DNA from 2 places in the Priestia sp. TSO9 genome. Region 2 is predicted to be linked to the other one. Evidence: riboswitches for the same ligand, from Rfam matches in the RefSeq annotation. Region 2 holds a riboswitch; the other holds the start of a gene.
The links. Region 2 has a riboswitch for lysine ahead of LJC66_RS23990 (aspartate kinase). Riboswitches for the same ligand answer to the same signal wherever they lie in the genome.

Region 1: another riboswitch for lysine. It lies ahead of lysA (diaminopimelate decarboxylase); the one in region 2 lies ahead of LJC66_RS23990 (aspartate kinase).

What each region holds. Positions count from the first base shown of each region.
Region 1 covers NZ_JAJEKD010000013.1:726,707-730,137, forward strand. Annotated here, with positions in the region: gene LJC66_RS11875 (dicarboxylate/amino acid:cation symporter) at 1-350, opposite strand, end outside; gene lysA (diaminopimelate decarboxylase) at 403-1,731, opposite strand; lysine riboswitch at 1,877-2,059, opposite strand; gene LJC66_RS11885 (CBO0543 family protein) at 2,126-2,638, opposite strand; gene LJC66_RS11890 (NAD(P)/FAD-dependent oxidoreductase) at 2,974-3,431, shown strand, end outside.
Region 2 covers NZ_JAJEKD010000015.1:1,697,272-1,700,702, reverse strand. Annotated here, with positions in the region: gene uvrC (excinuclease ABC subunit UvrC) at 1-1,359, shown strand, start outside; lysine riboswitch at 1,425-1,602, shown strand; gene LJC66_RS23990 (aspartate kinase) at 1,744-2,976, shown strand; gene LJC66_RS23985 (YslB family protein) at 3,027-3,431, opposite strand, start outside.

The sequences.
Region 1 (3,431 bases), on a different contig from region 2:
CCCATCAATTCTTTAATGGCAGAAGTATCTACATTATGTAGCGGATTGTAAAGTGATGCGCCTAAAAAGCCTAAAACGGCTGAAACAGCAGCAGTGGCGACAAACACAACGGCAATTCCTAGCATAATTTTACCAAGACGTTTCATTTCGTTCATGTTTGCAATCGCCGAAGCCACACTAAAAAAGACAAGGGGAACGATAATCATGAACATCAAATTAAGAAACAAATCACCAAAGGGCTTCACGACTGCCACATCGGGTCCAATAGCATATCCTGCTATCCCGCCAATTAAAATAGCGAGAAGCAGAATAAGCGATGATCTGTACGTTTTAAATACACTTAAAACCATAGTTAGATTTCCTCCAAACAACAATAGCTTCTTTACTACGCAAGAACAGCTATTATTTGCTCATTGCATACGTAGTAACGACTGGCTTTACATCTTTACGCACCAAATCTTCGTATGTTTCTCGCTCTACAGCAAGACGAGCTTCTCCATTTTTCACAAATACAACAGCAGGGCGCGGAATACGGTTGTAATTGCTAGCCATTGAATAGTTGTAGGCACCTGTAGAGGACACTGCTAATAAATCTCCTTGATTAACGCGCGGCAAGTCAATATCCCAAATAAGCATATCTCCTGATTCACAGCATTTACCCGCAATTGATACTGTTTCATCTTTTTTATCCGTCACTCTATTAGCCAAGACAGCTTCATGTTTTGCATCGTAAAGAGCAGGACGGATATTATCAGTCATACCGCCGTCAATTCCTACGTATTTGCGTACACCTGGAATCTCCTTCGTTGATCCAATTGTATAAAGCGTTGTACCTGCTTCTCCTACGATGCTTCTTCCAGGCTCAATCCAGACTTCTGGAAGGGTATAATTCTGTTCAGTTAACGTGCGGCTTAGCTTTTCTGTCAGTGCATCTACATAATACTCAACTGGAAGAGGAGAGTCGCTTTCGGTATAACGAATACCAAAACCACCACCTACGTTTAAAACTTTTACTTCAAATTCCATTTTATCACGAATGCTGAATAAGAAATCAGTTAAAATATCAATGGCGCGAGAAAAACCATCTACTTCAAAAATTTGCGAACCAATATGACAATGAATGCCTAAAAGATCGTAGTAAGGCTTTTCTAACGCAAAACTTACCGCTTTCATGGCTTGGTCATTGGAAAGACCAAATCCAAATTTTGAGTCTTCCTGTCCGGTCATAATATACTCATGTGTATGGGCTTCAATCCCTGGAGTAACACGCAGAAGAATAGATGCTTTCTGTTTGCGCTCAGCTGCTAAGGCATGCAAAACTTCAAGTTCGGTAAAGTTATCAACAACAAAACAGCCAATATTCGCATCAAGAGCCATTTCTATTTCTTCAATTGTTTTATTATTTCCGTGAAAATGAATGCGTTCAGCTGGATATCCAGCTTCAAGCGCTGTAAATAATTCGCCTCCTGAGACCACATCTAGTGACATATCAAGCTTCGTTAAAAGGCTAGCCATTTCCATACAAAGAAAGGCTTTCCCTGCATAGGCGATTTGATATGAAAATCCGCTTCTTCGAAAGGCTGAATGGAAGGCCTTGCATTTCGTCTCAATTAATTCTTGATCGTAGATGTATAGGGGAGTGCCGTATTGTTTTTTCAGTTCGACCGTATCGCACTGCCCAATTTCTAAATGATTGCTGCTGTTAATTTTACTCGTTCCATGTAAGTACATAATCCGTATCCCTCCATTTAAATCATTCAACTATAACTTTGAACTTTGATGGTCAGTAGAAAAACACAAAAAAGACCCGTGAAGTGATGTTCACGCGTCTTGGTTTCATAATAATAAAATATTATTACATTCTAGGCATCAACATCTCTTCAATAGCTCTCCACAAACCAAATGGTTTGTGACAGCTCAGCATTTATTCAATACTGAACCAGTATATGAACACAATGGATGTTTATATACTTCGGCACGAAATCCCTTTTACTTATCTTCACAGACTCCATTAGTCTCCAATAAGTGACTCTTGATTTCATGCACCTCTATTCTCAGAGAGGAAAATTATATTTAAATGTAATTTCTATTATATTTCCTTTTCCTCCGTCTAGTCAATGAAAAGTTAAGGCATAGGAATATCAAAAAGAATAAATAAGAAAGCTATGAAGCTGCCAGATAGAACCCAAGCGGCCAGTGCTGTCTTCTGATGGATGACTAAAAGTGAGAACGTGACAATATTGAAGAGAAAAGAACACAGCAGAGACCATCCATAATGATGAGTAATACTGTGATTAACATAAGCAATGAACTCAATCACAGTAAATAAAAGCGCCCACAAAAGAATCCACCACAGCCGGCCGCTTACATGCAGCGGCAGCCTTCCTAAAAAAACCGGTATAACAAACGGATAAATGATTAAGGTTATTCCAAGGGAAACCATTAGGTGATCGGGTAGAAAAAGGTGATCAATACCAACAGGGTGAAATACCCATACGCGGTGATGAAACAGCAGTACTTCATAAAGCAAATTCCCCGTGACCCAAAACAGCAAAGTAGGATAGTATTCTTGATACCTTCGCCACTTGCCAAATAGTAAACCAAGAATGATAAAAAATAATACAAATGAAGATTGCATACGCTCTCCTTAAAATAATGGTTATTTCTTTTTATTTACATATTATAGTGGTTTTATTCTTTCATTTTTTTATTCAGAAACTATAATAAAAAAGCGGTAAGCGCAGTGTTAAATATGGGTGATCACTATTTGTGGTTTGCTTCATCTCACCATAATTCCCGTAAAAGAACTTATTGCGCTTTTGTTTACAATGAAAGGAACTATATGTCAAAGTCAGCAAGACTCAAAAATAAGCTCAAGATAGCTTCGCCTAGTATGTGACTTCTTTTTTTGCTATGCTAAAGTTGCGTACATATAGCATGAGAATATTAGAAGAAAGAAAAGGGTGTTTTGGTATGAAAACATACATCGTAGTTGGAGCTGGGATACTTGGAGCTTCTACAGCATATCATTTAGCAAAAGCAGGAGCAGATGTGACATTGGTAGATCGCAAGGATGCTGGTCAAGCTACTGATGCAGCAGCAGGAATTGTTTGTCCATGGCTTTCGCAGCGTCGTAATAAAGCATGGTACCGCTTAGCAAAAGGCGGCGCCAAGTACTATCAAACATTAATTCAGCAATTAGAAGAAGATGGAGAAACGGATACGGGATATAAGCAAGTGGGAGCAATTAGCTTACATACTGATGAACAAAAGCTTAAAAAAATGGAAGAACGAGCATATAAACGTCGGGAAGAAGCTCCCGAAATAGGCGAGATTACACGTTTATCCGCCAAAGAAACACAGGCTTTGTTTCCGGTTCTTTCGGAAGAATACAGTTCAGTTCATATTAGTGGAGCCGCTCGCGTTAACGG
Region 2 (3,431 bases):
GAAACCAAGCGGCTTCTTGATCGCATTTATCCACTAAGAAAGTGCTCTACCATGCCAGACAGACCTTGTTTGTATTACCATATCGGGCAATGTCTAGCTCCTTGCGTAAAAGAAGTAAAAGAAGAGCAAAACAAACAAATTATTGAAAATATCACGCGGTTTTTAAATGGTGGATATGAGCATGTCAAAACAGAGTTAACTGAAAAAATGTTAAAAGCTTCAGAAGAACTTGACTTTGAACGGGCTAAAGAATATCGAGATCAAATTGCTCATATTGAAGCGACAATGGAAAAGCAAAAAGTAACGTTTAATGATTTTGTTAATCGAGATGTGTTTGGCTATTCTTATGATAAAGGCTGGATGTGTGTTCAAGTTTTCTTTATTCGCCAAGGGAAATTAATTGAGCGAGAAGTTTCTATGTTTCCTTTTTATAAAGAGCCAGAAGAAGATTTCTTAACTTTTATCGGTCAGTTTTATGCCAAAAATATTAAGCCAAAAGAAGTGCTGGTTCCAGCAACGATTGATGCAGAGTTAGCTGAGAAATTAGTAGAAGTAGAGGTTCAGCATCCAAAGCGAGGCAAAAAGAAAGAATTAGTAGAACTTGCGTGTAAAAATGCAAAAATTGCGCTCGGTGAAAAATTCTATTTAATTGAACGAGATGAAGAGCGCACGGTCGGCGCAGTTGAACGGTTAGGAGAAGAGCTTGGAATTGCAGCGCCTTACCGGATTGAAGCATTTGATAACTCAAATATTCAAGGGACAGATCCCGTTTCTGCGATGATTGTTTTTGTTGATGGGAAACCGGAAAAGAAAGAATATCGCAAATATAAAATTAAGACCGTAAAGGGACCAGATGATTACAGTTCCATGAGAGAAGTCGTTCGCAGACGGTATTCCAGAGCGTTAAAAGAAGGTCTTCCGCTTCCAGATTTAATTGTTGTAGATGGAGGCAAAGGGCATTTAGCTGCAGTACAGGACGTTCTCGAAAATGAATTGGGACTTTTAGTGCCTACAGCAGGTCTTGTCAAAGATGATAAGCACAGAACCTCCAACCTGATGATTGGTGAGCCTCCTCAAATCATACCGCTTGAACGCAATAGTCAAGAATTTTATTTGCTTCAGCGAATTCAAGATGAAGTTCACCGCTTTGCGATTACCTTCCACCGTCAAGTGCGCTCTAAGTCCGCTTTTCAGTCTGTTCTGGACGACATTCCGGGAGTGGGAGAAAAGCGTAAAAAAGCTTTGTTAAAGTATTTTGGTTCGGTGAAAAAATTGAAAGAAGCAACGGTTGATGATATTCGAAATTCAGGTGTTCCTCAAAACATCGCTGAAAAAATTTATGAAACATTGCAAAAATAGTCTTGAAATAATAGAAAATATTTGATAAGCTATTAACTAATTTCATACGACACTTCATCAAATGAAGTGAAGATAGAGGTGCAAATTTAATCAGTACGTATCAGGAAGGGTATGAGCTCTTATGAATGATGCGGAAAGGGAAATTTGCCGAAGTGAACATTACCTCATAGTAATGATTGCTGGTTCTGCGTTGAATAAACGTAGGATTGTCAAGATGTAGATTCTTGGAGAGCTATCTCACGGCAGTGGACGGTTATGTTTTATAATTTTCGTTCGTTAAGCAATGAGAGCTCATCTCATTGCTTTTTTTATTGTCTGAGTAAAAAAATTTAGCTTCTCATCATCCTGCATATGCAAATTTATTGAAAAGGAATGAACAAAATTATGGCATTAATCGTTCAAAAATTTGGTGGAACATCTGTTGGTTCTGTTGAACGTATCCAACATGTAGCAAACCGTGTTATTCAAGAAGCAGAGCGCGGTAACCAAGTAGTTGTTGTTGTATCGGCAATGGGCAAAACTACAGATGCACTGGTGAAATTAGCAAGTGATATTACGGACAGTCCAAGCAAACGCGAAATGGATATGCTTCTTACAACTGGAGAACAAGTAACGATTTCCCTGTTAACAATGGCTCTTCAATATAAAGGGTATGAAGCAACTTCGCTAACAGGTTGGCAAGCTGGTATCCAGACGGAAGCAGTTCACAGCAATGCACGAATCCAGCACATTGACACGACTCGTATTCAAAGCCAATTAGATAGAGGTCGAATCGTAGTAGTAGCTGGATTCCAAGGCTGTTCAGAAGATGGAAGCATTACAACATTAGGTCGAGGCGGCTCTGACACGACGGCAGTAGCTCTTGCCGCAGCATTAAAAGCTGCAAAATGTGATATTTATACAGACGTAACAGGAGTGTTTACGACAGATCCGCGCTATGTAGAAGATGCTCGTAAGCTTCACTCTATTTCATATGACGAAATGTTAGAATTAGCTAATTTGGGAGCAGGGGTGCTGCATCCGCGCGCCGTTGAGTTTGCAAAAAATTATCAGGTACCGCTAGAAGTGCGTTCAAGCTTAGAAAACGAGAATGGAACGATTGTTGAGGAGGAAGTTTCAATGGAACAAAACTTAGTCGTAAGAGGAATTGCGTTTGAAGATAATATTTCACGAGTGACAATTGAAGGGTTAAACAAAGAGTTGCAAACTCTTTCTACTATTTTTACAGCATTAGCAAAAGAACAGTTAAATGTGGACATTATTATTCAAAACGTAACGGCTAATAATCGTCTTTCTATCTCATTTTCTATTAAAACTGTAGACGTAGATGCCGCTCTTGCCGTCTTAAAAGAGTATAAATCTACTTTAGGATATACGCGTATTGAACATGAAAGCAGTCTGGCTAAAGTATCAATTGTCGGCTCTGGCATGATTTCTAATCCAGGCGTTGCAGCCGAAATGTTTGAAGTGCTGGCAGGAGAGAAAATTGAAGTGAAGATGGTCAGCACGTCTGAAATTAAAGTATCTACAGTTGTACCGCACGCTGATATGGTAAAAGCTGTTGAGACGCTTCACGTAGCATTTGAATTAGAAGAGCAGCAAGCAGTGCACGTATAAAGAAGAGAAAAAGACGTGGTATTTCCACGTCTTTTATATATACATATTTCCTATTTTTTATAACGCTCCGCACGCGTTTCGGTAGGTAAGATATCTTTTCGGTCCCACTGCACGGAAATCAGCACTTTTCCGTTCTTTTCTTTATGTGTTAAGTAGGCTTCTGTTAGGCAGTTGTTTTGACGCTGAATCTGTTCAGCTACAAATCCTGACTCAAGATGAAACGAACAAGTTTCCTGCTGAAATCTTTTGCTGACCACCTCACCTGATAACTCAAGCTCTAGTGAATATTTATCTTTTTTTGCAAGCGTCAGTGTTCCCCAGGAAGCTGCTTTAAAAAAAGCGACGATTTCATCCATTGTATTTAACGGGTATTTCCGCGCAAGGTGTTTTCCTGCCCAGTATGAAATGGTATTTGTTTCGTCTCCAAGAAGCTCTGGAATTAACACGTCACGCAA